One region of the Solibacillus sp. R5-41 genome, then DNA from elsewhere that is predicted to be linked to it. Evidence: riboswitches for the same ligand, from Rfam matches in the RefSeq annotation. Region 1 holds a riboswitch; each other region holds the start of a gene.
The links. A riboswitch is a leader RNA that binds a small molecule or an ion and turns the genes downstream of it on or off. The one in region 1 is predicted to bind lysine.
Positions count from the first base shown of each region.

Region 2: it holds a riboswitch for lysine, as region 1 does, so the genes downstream of both, CSE16_RS09315 (transporter substrate-binding domain-containing protein) here and CSE16_RS15620 (ACT domain-containing protein) in region 1, are expected to answer to the same signal.
Region 3: it holds a riboswitch for lysine, as region 1 does, so the genes downstream of both, CSE16_RS01325 (amino acid permease) here and CSE16_RS15620 (ACT domain-containing protein) in region 1, are expected to answer to the same signal.

Region 1 is NZ_CP024123.1:3,159,717-3,163,930, reverse strand. It holds gene uvrC (excinuclease ABC subunit UvrC) at 515-2,308, shown strand; lysine riboswitch at 2,338-2,515, shown strand; gene CSE16_RS15620 (ACT domain-containing protein) at 2,639-3,133, shown strand; gene CSE16_RS15615 (YslB family protein) at 3,207-3,626, opposite strand; gene CSE16_RS15610 (succinate dehydrogenase cytochrome b558 subunit) at 3,898-4,214, shown strand, end outside.
Region 2 is NZ_CP024123.1:1,942,929-1,947,142, forward strand. It holds gene odhB (2-oxoglutarate dehydrogenase complex dihydrolipoyllysine-residue succinyltransferase) at 1-718, shown strand, start outside; lysine riboswitch at 872-1,055, shown strand; gene CSE16_RS09315 (transporter substrate-binding domain-containing protein) at 1,217-2,062, shown strand; gene CSE16_RS09320 (amino acid ABC transporter permease) at 2,366-3,112, shown strand; gene CSE16_RS09325 (amino acid ABC transporter ATP-binding protein) at 3,117-3,851, shown strand.
Region 3 is NZ_CP024123.1:264,773-268,986, reverse strand. It holds gene CSE16_RS01325 (amino acid permease) at 1-1,167, opposite strand, end outside; lysine riboswitch at 1,300-1,480, opposite strand; gene CSE16_RS01320 (CynX/NimT family MFS transporter) at 1,642-2,841, shown strand; gene CSE16_RS01315 (restriction endonuclease) at 2,923-3,474, shown strand; gene CSE16_RS01310 (nitric oxide synthase oxygenase) at 3,524-4,214, opposite strand, start outside.

The DNA.
Region 1 (4,214 bases):
TTTTTTAGTCTGTAAAAATTGAACAAAAGAATCCATCTTAATAAGTTCACCAAAAAAGGAGGAGTTAATTTCCATTTCGGTAAGGACCCTTACTGCGGGCAATGCTCCAACTAACTTGTTTCGAGGTGGATCTAGAAACAAGTGGATTTTCATGCAAATACGATGGATTTTTTCCTATTGGGATAAAAATCTACTTAGGATGACGCCGCCTCCCACGGTAGCGGCGCAAGAAATTCAGAAAGCTCCAGTAGGATAAACGTTAAAAAGGCTGGCCTTACACAAAGCACAGAGATGAGTCGTACAGATTTGTGGAAACAAAGCTGTGTGACTCATGTGCTTAGCCAGCCAAATAAGCGCACACTTTATAAGGATCCCTAATAGAAAACTTATATCAAAGAGATAGAATCTTTTGTTTTTCATATGTGGAAACGAATAAAGCTTCGATTCTTGCCTTTTAAAATCACTTGAACATAGGGTAAACTAAGGGGAAACGACGGAAATTTAAGGTGATGGAATGAATGCAAATATTAAGGCGAAATTAGAAATTTTGCCGAGTGATCCAGGTTGTTATTTGATGAAAGATCACCAAGGGACGATAATTTATGTTGGTAAGGCAAAATCATTAAAAAATCGGGTACGTTCGTATTTTACAAGTAGCCATGATGGGAAGACTGCCCGTCTAGTAAGTGAAATTGTGGACCTCGAATATATCGTGACTTCAAGCGACTTAGAAGCATTAATTTTAGAACTAAATTTAATAAAGCTTCATGATCCGAAATATAATATTAAACTAACAGATGATAAAACCTATCCGTATATAAAAATTACAAATGAAAAATATCCGCGCATTTTAACGACACGCAAGATCAAAAAGGATAAGGCCAAATATTTCGGTCCTTATCCGAATTCATTTGCAGCAAATGAGACGAGAAAATTATTAGATCGCTTGTATCCATTAAGAAAATGCGCGAAAATTCCAAAGCAAGTGTGCCTTTACTATCATTTAGGTCAATGTTTAGCACCATGTGTGAAAGAAATTGACAACAATGTATATAGTGAAATGATTGATGAAATTGCGAAGTTTTTAAATGGTGGCTATGAAGAAGTAAAGCAAGATTTAGAACAAAAAATGCTCGATGCTGCTGAAAAATTAGAATTTGAAAGAGCTAAGGAATATCGAGATTTAATTGCTCATATTGAAAAGATTATGCAAAAGCAAAAAATTGTGACGGGTGATTTAAGTAATCGCGATGTATTCGGTTATGCCGTGGAAAAGGGCTGGATGTGTGTGCAAGTGTTTTTTGTTCGACAAGGAAAGTTAATCGAACGAGATGTATCCATTTTTCCGATTTACAATGAACCTGAAGAGGAATTTTTAACATTTGTTGGGCGTTTTTATGATGAACCGAACCATATGCTTCCAAAGGAAATTTTCATTCCTACACAAGTGGATGGCGTTTTATTAGAAAAGCTTTTGAATGTTAAAATTGTTATCCCTAAAAAAGGTTCAAAAAAGGAATTGGTTGACTTAGCTTCGAAAAATGCAGATATTGCGATCCATGAAAAATTCCAACTAATTGAGCGTCAAGAGGAACGAACGATTGGTGCGTGTGAGGCGCTAGGTGAAGCAATGAATATTCCTATTCCGATGCGCATTGAAGCATTTGATAACAGTCATATGCACGGTGCGGACCCCGTTTCAGCGATGGTTGTTTTTGTGGACGGAAAGCCGCTAAAAAAAGAGTACCGTAAATATAAAACGAGGGAAGCGGCGAAACATGATGATTATGGCGCAATGCAAGAAGTCATTCGACGTCGTTACACACGTGTATTACGAGAAAATTTACCGTTGCCTGATTTAATCGTTATTGATGGTGGGAAGGGACATATGGAAGTTGCGCGTGAAGTAATAGAAGATGAGTTAGGTCTTTATATTCCGATTGCTGGATTAGCGAAGGATGAGAAGCATAATACGTCTCAATTATTGTTCGGTGACCCAGTGGAGCAAATTCCATTAATGAGAACGAGTGATGCATTTTATTTATTGCAGCGCATTCAAGACGAGGTACACCGTTTTGCGATTACGTTTTTAAGACAGCAACGGCAAGCGAATACCATAGTTTCGATATTAGACGGCATAGAAGGAATTGGTCCGAAGCGTAAACAACAGCTGATGAAGCATTTTGGGTCGGTGAAAAGAATACGTGAAGCCACTGTTTTACAGCTTATTGAAGCGGGCATACCCAAAAAGCTAGCTGAAACAATTCATCACTATTTTCAAGAGCAGTCATTGAAAAACGAGTCGTAGTATGCTAGAGTGAGACTAATTTAATAATTTCAATCGATAGAGGCGCAGTGTTCAAAAGTACGATGCATGAGGAAGGACAATTCCGTTGAATGCATTCGAAAGGGGAGACTGCCGAAGTGAATTGTGTATTGTTCGCACAAATTGCTGGTTTTGCATTTAAGAAATGTAAAATTGTCAGAGCGCATGTTCTGGAGAGCTATCCAAAAAGAACAATTAACTTTATTATTTGTCTTGACGGCGACTTTCCATGAACATGGAAGGTCGCTTTTTTTCGTGGATTAATAGGTCCGAATCTTATTTTTGAGTGCTAATATAAAGGGGTTACTAAAAATGAAAAATAATTTAATGGTGTGCGGGGTAGCTTATGAAGCGGATGTAATTCGATTAACGATTGGCTATGATTTTTATGAAACTGCATCACTTGCAGAAGTATTTAGTGTTTTAGCGGAAAATAATATTAATGTGGACATGATCGTGCAGTCTGTAATGGATGGTGTCAAACCAACCGTTTCGTTTACGATTGCTAAGGAAAAATTTGCTGAAAGTTTACGAATATTAGAAGCGAGTAAAGCATCTTTAGGTTTTCGTTTTGCTGATTTCGAAATAGGTTTAGCGAAAATATCAATAATCGGAGCGGGCATGAATTTTAGTCCAGGAGTAGCAGCACGGGTGTTTGCGCGGTTAGGGAAGGAACATATTCCCATTAAGATGCTAAGTGCATCTGAAGTGAAAGTGTCGGTCATCGTGCCGCAAGATGCGATGATGCAAGCCGCCAATGTATTGCATGATGAGTTTATGTTCGTTCAGCAGAAAATGTCCATCTAAATCGCTGGTGAATTGAAGTGAAAAAACTTCAAGCTAGATTTCATTGCTTGAAGTTTCTTCGAAGGAAAAGTAATTAGCGGATTGGTTCTTTTAAATCCCATTTTAATATGAATTTAACACAATTGTGCTTCACGTTTTTTTCCTCGTAACATTCCGTTAAATGACCAATATTTTTTTGTTTTTGCTCTGCTAGAAACCCAGCCTCTAATCGAAAACAGCGCTGCTCGATGTTTAATGATGCAGGGTCTTCAGTCGTGAGTATGTAATGCGCCTCATCCTTCAATTCCTTCTCTATAGCGAGTTGTCCCCAACCCGCTTCTATGAAAAAAGAAGATGCTTCTTCCATTGAAAACAATGGGAATTGACGAGCGACTTCTTTACCACCCCAATAAAGGACATCTGCCTCATGTTTTCCTAAAATTGACGTAAGTAAATGATCGCGAACGATTTCGTAACCAAAAGTTGGAATCGTTTTCATTTTGTGCCCTTCCATAGAAAAAAACCTCTTTCATAAATTTTCTTATAATATAAACCGTAATCTAGAAAAGTGAACTATAAGTAGAATAATAGCGACTCTAAACAGCGTAAAAGTGTCTTTAAAAACGGCATGAAATATGCGGTGTTACCTTGACGCTAGTATCTGTGAAGAGTACAATGGACATGTCATAATATTGTACCATGATGAGATGCGCAGTCAATAAACAACATTTACAAATTAGTGACTTTGTTGATGCGGATTTCAAGTACTAAGGGGGGTAACAGTTTTGTCGAAAGATCGTGAATTTTTATGGCGCCGCTTACATTCGTTATTAGGTGTAATTCCAGTAGGATTGTTCTTGGCGTTCCACTTATCTTTGAACTTCACTGCTGTGGGCGGTGAAGAAAATTACAATAATGCTACAGGTATGATGGAATTAGTTCCACATTCATTATTGTTAGCAATGGAATGGATTATTATCTATATTCCGCTTATGTTCCACGCATTCTACGGTGTGTATATTGCATTTACTGCTACAAACAACGTGAAACGCTTCGGCACATTCCGTAACTGGATGTTCGCATTACAACGCTTTACGGGAAT
Region 2 (4,214 bases), 1.2 Mb from region 1:
CACTCCAGCAGGCGATTCTGATCGTGTAACGGTTGAGAAAATGTCTCGTCGTCGTCAAACAATTGCAAAACGTTTATTAGAAGTTAAACAATCAACTGCAATGTTAACAACATTTAACGAAATCGACATGACAAACATCATGGCATTACGTAAACGTAAACAAGAGCAATTCGTAAAAAATAATGACATCAAATTAGGTTTCATGTCGTTCTTTACGAAAGCTGTTGTTGCAGCACTTAAAAAATATCCTTACGTTAACGCACAAATTAGCGGTGACGAAATTCACTTAAACAACTTCTTTGATATCGGTGTTGCCGTATCTACAGAAGAAGGTTTAGTCGTACCTGTAGTACGTGATGCAAACAGCAAGAACTTCGCAGAGATCGAAAGAAATATTGCTGAATTAGCTGGTAAAGCACGCGACAAAAAATTAGGCTTAAACGACATGGCTGGTGGTTCGTTTACAATCACTAACGGTGGTGTATTCGGTTCATTAATGTCTACACCAATCATGAACGGTACACAAGCTGGTATTTTAGGCATGCACTCAATCGTAAACCGTCCAGTAGCGATTAACGGTGAAGTTCAAATCCGTCCAATGATGTACGTGGCATTATCTTATGACCACCGTATTATCGATGGGAAAGATTCTGTTGGTTTCTTAAAAACAGTTAAGGAAATGATCGAAAATCCAGAAGATTTATTATTAAATTCTTAATTATTTATTAAAAAAAGCGAGCGCACCTCTATATGAGGTATGTGCTCGTTTTTTTGTCCGTGCAAATATCTGAAAAATGCATGTTGACAGAAAATATAGATTTATAGTATTATTTATTCATTCATTAAATAATTTAATAATAACCTCACATTCTTGTGGGGTAGAGGCGCGGTATTTATTAGTTTTTCATGGAGCTTAGAGCATGCATCGAGATGAAAAAGAAGGATCTACCGCCGAAGTTTAAGAAGAGCTCTATCTTTTTATGCTGGGTCTGCAGTGAATAATTGCAGGACTGTCTCGGTTATCCTCGCGGTAATCGAGTTGAGCTATCTCAATATGGGATTGTAGGGGATTTGAGCTATTTTTTATTTAGCGACCTAAAATCTTCTTTTAGGTCGTTTTTTTATGGTTAAAAACATTATCTTAATCTTCTTTGATTGAAGTAGGTTTTCCTGTTAGTAAAATAGCTCAAAAATAAGTAAATAGGAGAGAATGAATATGAAAAAGAATTTAGTATTAGTTTTAACATTAATGGCGATGATGCTTGTATTAGCAGCGTGTGGATCAGACAAGGAAGAAGGAACTACTGAATCAGAGGGATCTACATCAAAAAAGGTGTTAAAAGTTGGAATGGAAGCAGGCTATGCACCATTTAACTGGTCACAAAGCAATGATTCATTTGGCGCGGTAGCCATTTCAGGTTCAAAGGAATTTGCAGCAGGATACGATGTTGAATTCGCAAAACGTATTGCTGAAGGTTTGAATATGGAATTACAAATTGTAAAAACTGACTGGGATGGCTTAGTCCCATCATTACAATCAGGTGCGATCGATTTAGTTATTGCGGGAATGTCACCAACAGATAAACGAAAAGAATCAATTGATTTTACTGAAAACTACTATACAAGTGATTATGTTATCGTTGTGAAAGCAGATGGACCTTATGCAAGTGCAAAATCAATTAATGACTTTGCAGGTGCAAAAGTGACAGGGCAACAAGCAACAACACATTATGATGTTATCGACCAAATGGACGGTGTGAAGAAAGAAGTAGCAGCTACAGACTTCGGTGCAATGCGTGTTCAATTAACTTCAGGTGCGATTGATGCATACGTTTCAGAGCGTCCAGAAGGGATTTCTGCTGAACTAGCAATGAAAAACATTAAATACATCGTACCAGAACCAAACTTCGAAGCGGATCCTTCAACAACTGCCGTTGCAGTAGGATTAAAAAAGGGTTCAAATTTAGCGGAACAAATCAACAAAGTTTTAGCTGAAATTCCAGAAGAAGAGCGTCAAAAATTAATGGAAGACGCCATTGCAAATCAACCAGCAGCACAATAAGAGGTTGCGAATAGAAAGGTTGTCTTGCCGGCAAACGGAAGGCAACCTTTTTCGATTAGTAATATTTTTTATTAGAAAGCTGCTTTCCGTGTAATACATTTACATCAATTACACATTGGCGTAATTGCGTCCAGATTTTGAATTGTGCTTAGGCCTGCACGATGCAGGTCAGTTAGCCGTTGTCGCATGGATGCGACGATGTTAGGCTAACATCCTAATTTTAAATCCCTTCAAAATCTGTGACATCCGCCGGAGGATATATATGTATGAGTAATGACATCAAAGATATTGGAGGAGAGCAAAATGGCATTTTTAGATTCAGTTTGGACGTTGTTCATAACTAACTGGGAAGTATTTTTACGTGGTGCATATACAGCGCTCATCCTAGCAGTTATCGGGACAATTTTCGGTGTCCTTATTGGTTTTTTCATTGGAATTATGCATACGATTCCACAACGTAAAAAATCAGCAAAAACGTATTTACTAAAACTCGTTAATTTCATTTTAACAGCCTATGTTGAAATATTCCGAGGAACACCAATGATGGTACAGGCAATGGTTGTCTTTTATGGTTTATTCTATTTAGGAATTGATATCGATCGTTTTTTAGCAGCAAGCATTGTAATTAGTTTAAATACTGGTGCGTATATGTCGGAATACGTGCGTGGTGGGATTGTATCAGTTGATAAAGGTCAATTTGAAGCAGCGCAAGCCATTGGTATGAATCATTTACAAACAATGATCCATGTTGTATTACCTCAAGTCGCACGCAATATTTTACCAGCAACAGGGAACCAACTTGTTATGAATATTAAAGATTCATCCGTGCTGAGCGTTATTTCAGTAGTGGAGCTATTCTTTACAGCCAACTCTGTAGCAGGAAGTAATTATAAATATATTGAAGCCTTCTTCATTGCGTCTGTACTGTACTTTATAATGACCTTCACAGTGACGCGCTTCTTATTACAATTTGAAAAGAAAATGGACGGGCCAGAATCCTTTAAAGTGGAGTTAATTACGGGAAACAAATTAGAAAAGGAAGGTGAATAATACAATGACAGCAGTGATTGAGATTCAACATTTAAATAAAAAATTCGGTGATCATGAAGTTTTAAAAGATGTCAATTTCCAAGTGAACAAAGGAGAAGTTGTCACGCTAATCGGTTCTTCAGGATCGGGTAAATCAACGCTACTCCGTTGTATTAACTTACTTGAAATGCCAACAGCTGGTGAAATTATTTATAATAATAAAACGATATTAGCGGAAAATCATAACATTGAAAAATACCGCACCCATCTTGGAATGGTATTCCAATCATTCAACTTATTTAATAATTTAAATGTGCTTGGTAACTGTGTTGTCGGCCAACAAAAGGTATTAAAGCGCTCAAAAGAACAAGCAGAAGCAAATGCGTTGAAATACCTAGAGCTAGTCGGGATGAGTGCGTATAAAAACGCAAAGCCACGTCAATTATCAGGGGGGCAAAAGCAGCGTGTTGCGATTGCTCGTGCACTTGCGATGGATCCAGATGTCATGCTCTTTGATGAGCCGACGTCGGCATTAGACCCAGAAATGGTGGGAGAAGTATTAAAAGTCATGCGTATGCTAGCAAGCCAAGGAAATACAATGCTTATTGTGACGCATGAAATGGAATTTGCGAAAGAAGTTTCAGACCGCATTGTTTTTATGGACAAAGGGGTGATCGTAGAAGAGGGCCACCCAAGTGAGGTATTAGTAAACCCTAAAAATGACCGAACGAAAGAGTTTTTAAAACGCACATTAAAATAATATTCAGCACGCTTGTTCCTTCTAGACATAAAAAAAGAGCTTGCAAAATGTTGCAAGCTTATTTTCTAGAGTTCCACTCAGAAACGATAAAAAATATAATAGCAAAAGCAATAGCGATTGCAAAAAACCACATTGGAACACTACCAAATGTCATGAAGGCCACCTCTTAATAATAGTGTAACATGTTCATAAGGGACATTCAAACGAGCATTTGCATAATGTGTAGCTTTATTCAGTAGGGTGGTCTCAACACCCGAAGATTGTTAGCTTTCACGGGTAGGTATACCTTGAAAGGTATAAAGTCCGTTCATACTGGAGAAAATTTGGGTTCCTTTGTATAGGTACTATCATCTTAGGGGAAAA
Region 3 (4,214 bases), 1.4 Mb from region 1:
TGCAATCCCTAACCAAGCAATGAATCCGGATAGCCCCGATGCGTTTAATAACCAAATATAAACGACACCATCACCGAAGAATGAAGCTAAAAATGATACGCAACCTACAGCCATTGTCGCCAATAAAGCATACACCGGAATTCCGCGCGTATTCACCTTTGCAAAAAACTTTGGTGCTTTTCCATCCACTGCTAATTGGAATAGCATACGGCTTGCTGCATATAAACCAGAGTTCCCTGCAGATAGCATCGCTGTTAAAATGATTGCATTCATCACGGAAGCGGCAAATGCAAAGCCTAAATTTTCAAATACTAATGTAAACGGACTTGTCGCAATGTCTTCTGACAGTAAACGTGAATCTGTATAAGGAATTAATAATCCAATTGCACCAATGGCAAAAATATAAAATAGTAAGATACGCCAAAATACTGAACGTACTGCCTTTGGAATATTTTTTGCTGGATCATCTGTTTCACCAGCCGTTACACCGAGCATCTCTGTCCCTTGGAATGAGAAACCTGCAGCTAAGAAAATACCAAAAATAGCTAGGAATCCACCGTTAAATGGTGCATCTCCAACAAAGAAGTTTGTAAAGCCTACCGGATCATTGCCACCTAAAATCCCGAAAATCATCAGGAAACTGACAATAATGAACACAATAACTGTTACTACTTTAATCATCGCAAACCAATATTCACTTTCACCGTAAGCTTTAACCGAAAGTAAGTTAAACGATAGAACAACGATAATAAATAATATCGTCCATGTAAGCGATGAACTATTTGGAAACCAGTATTTCATAATTAATGATACGGCTGCGATTTCTGCCGCGATTGTAATTGCCCAGTTGTACCAGTAGTTCCAACCTAATGCGAAACCTAGCGCCGGATCGACAAATTTCGTTGCATACGTACTGAACGAACCAGATGTTGGCATATATGCGGCCATTTCCCCTAAGCTCGTCATTAAAAAGTACACCATCACGCCGATTAATGCGTAGGCAAGTAATGCACCACCAGGACCAGCTTGAGCAATTGCACCACCAGAAGCTAGAAAGAGCCCTGTTCCAATCGTACCACCTAAAGAAATCATCGTTATGTGGCGACTTTTCAGGCTTCTTTTTAATTTATTTTTATTACCCAGTTGATCTGTTTTTATTTCACTCATGAAAAATTCTCCTTTTTATTTCATTTGAATAGGGTCAAATCTAATCATCCATACAGATTGAATTCTTCTGTTAAATGAAGATAAAAAGCCGCCACAAGTTTTTGTGACGGCTTTATTTAACACCAGACAAACTTGAAAGATAGCTCAACACATGCTTTAACATGTGACAGTTCTGTTCCTTTCGGAGACAGCCCCAGCATCATTTTTTGAGAATCAAAATGACACTTCGGCAATCATTCCTTTCATATTAGCTTCACAGATTTTCTCAATCTCCACTAAACTACTCTTAATGCTTGCGACCTCTACCTCATTTTGACATGAGGTAATGTAATATTTAATTTTTATAACGGTTCAAATTCTAGCATACCAAATTTTTGATAGCAACCAATTCGAATTTTATTATCTCTTCAGATAATTCGCGCAACTGATCTCATCTGTTATAATAATATTGATTTAAATAAAGGACGTGAAAAAATGAATTCTAAATTAGTTACATACACAGACAAAAATTTATCATCAAATAAATCTATTTGGCTATTTACACTGGCCATTATTTTATTTGCGACAACACTTCGAACGCCTTTAACGGTTGTTGGACCCATCATTTCGTTCATACGAGATGGACTAGGGATTTCAAACGTCCTTGCTGGATTTTTAACAACGATTCCTTTGCTTGCTTTTGCGGCAGTATCGCCGTTTGCAGCACGTATCGCTAGGAAATTCGGAATGGAATGGACACTATTTTATTCGGTTATCATTTTATGTATGGGTGTTGCGCTTCGTTCTGTTGGCTCGACTTCGCTTCTCATTTTTGGGACGATACTAATCGGGGTCGCTATCGCTTTTGGAAACGTGCTCATCCCTAGTTATTTCAAGCTGAAATTCCCTCTTCATATTGGATTATTAACAGGTATTTATTCTGTATCTATGAATATTTCTGCCGGACTTGCAGCAGGACTTAGCTATCCAATTGCATCGATTTCTGGATGGCAACTAGCACTTGGTCTTTCACTTATTTTAGGAATATTAACCTTACTCTTTTGGCTTCCAATATTAAAGGATCGAAAAGTAGAAATGAACTTTGCCAGCTCGAACAAACCGAAAAAGAAAATGTGGAAATCCCCTCTTGCATGGGCAATTGCAGCAACGATGGGCTTACAATCACTCATTTTTTATTGTTCAAGCGCTTGGCTACCAGACATCTTTATTAGCCAGGGGATGGATGCACAAGCTGCTGGTTGGATGGGCTCCATCATGCAGCTTGCACAAATTCCACTAACATTTGTCGTTCCAATTATTGCCGGAAAGCTTTCATCACAACGTCCGATTGTGCTCTTTTTTTCCATTTGTTACATAATCGGGTTTACTGGTGTGTTAATGGAATGGACAAGCTTGGCCGTTTTATGGATGATGTTTTTAGGTTTTGCAGGAGGAGCGTCATTTAGTCTTGTCCTTATGTTTTTCACATTACGAACAGAAACTGCTTTTGAAGCAGCTGACTTATCGGGCTTTGCACAGTCTGTCGGTTATTTAGTTGCAGCAATTGGTCCTGTATTATTTGGCTATGTCCACGATGCAACGAATAGCTGGACAATCCCGGTTCTATTATTTTTAATCGCTTCCGTATTATTATTTACTGCTTCCTTTATAAGCGCGAAAAAACAATTCGTCTAATGCAAACGTATGTACTCATTTATGGTATACTCTAATTACAAGAAACATCACAACATTGAAATTTAAAGGAGTACATAGAAGTTGCGTAAACGAAACCGACAAAGAAAGAAAAGAATGCCTAATTTCACATTGTTCATGATCGTCCTGGCGGGTGCAGCTGGCTGGTATTTTAATAAAACATTACAAGGTGTCGGCATTGGGATTCTTCTTTACTTTGTATTATTAATAGCTTTTAAAATTTGGTGGAAATCTCGAAAAACAGCAAAGCTACGCAAATCCGGTATTCGTGAAGTCGATGTAATGAGCGGAGAGGATTTCGAACGCTTTTTAGGCGAGTTATTTAAACGCCGAGGCTTTAAAGTGAGCTATACAGCAACAAGCGGAGATTACGGTGCTGACCTTCTATTAAAAGATGGCAAAGAGGTAATTGCTGTACAGGCAAAGCGCTATTCTAGTACTGTTGGTGTGAAAGCAGTGCAGGAAATTATCGGTGCTGTAAAAATGTATAATGCGACTGAAGCTTGGGTTGTGACGAATAGCCATTTTACAAAACAGGCAAAAAAACTGGCCGACATTAATGATGTTTATTTAATTGATCGTGACGAATTAATTGATATCATTTTGAATAAATAACGAAAGTATCCCCCTTATCCCTTTTACATGGATGAGGGGGACTTTTTGTTTATTTATAAGGAAGCTGCTGGTAGAAATAATTTGGTTTATTCGTTTTATTGTGAATCGGTTGATGGTAAATAGATGTTGTCGCAGGAGAAAGTGGTGGAATGAGCCACACCCAGTTCCCCGTTACTTCGCGCTGTTCTTTTTGTTCCTGCTGTTGAAACAATTGAAACTGTTGTGCTGCGGTATGATGATCCACAATGCTCACACCCGATTTCTTATAGGAATGTAACACCGCGACATTTAATTCTACAAGTGCTCGATCTTGCCAAAGTGATGCATTCGAAGTTGTTTCTAGCCCCATTTGCTGTGCCACCTTTGGCAAGAAATGATAGCGTGCTTCATCAGCTAAATTACGCGCGCCAATTTCTGTTCCCATATACCAGCCATTAAACGGCGCTGCTTGAAAGTCCATTCCACCAATATTAAAGCGCATGCTCGAAATAATCGGAACGGCATACCATTTCATTTGTAAGCTTGAGAAATCATAGTGTGGATGCTCGATTTGTACTTCGACTATATAGTCTTTCGGAATTTCAAAAAACGTTGGTTGGTGATCATCTATTTGAATGACAAGTGGCAGCACATCAAAATTTGTACATGCCCCGCGCCAACCTAATGCCTCACATATTTTTGTAAAGGCCAATGAATCTGAATCACCAATTACACCATCTGCGGTTTCATAGCCTGCATAG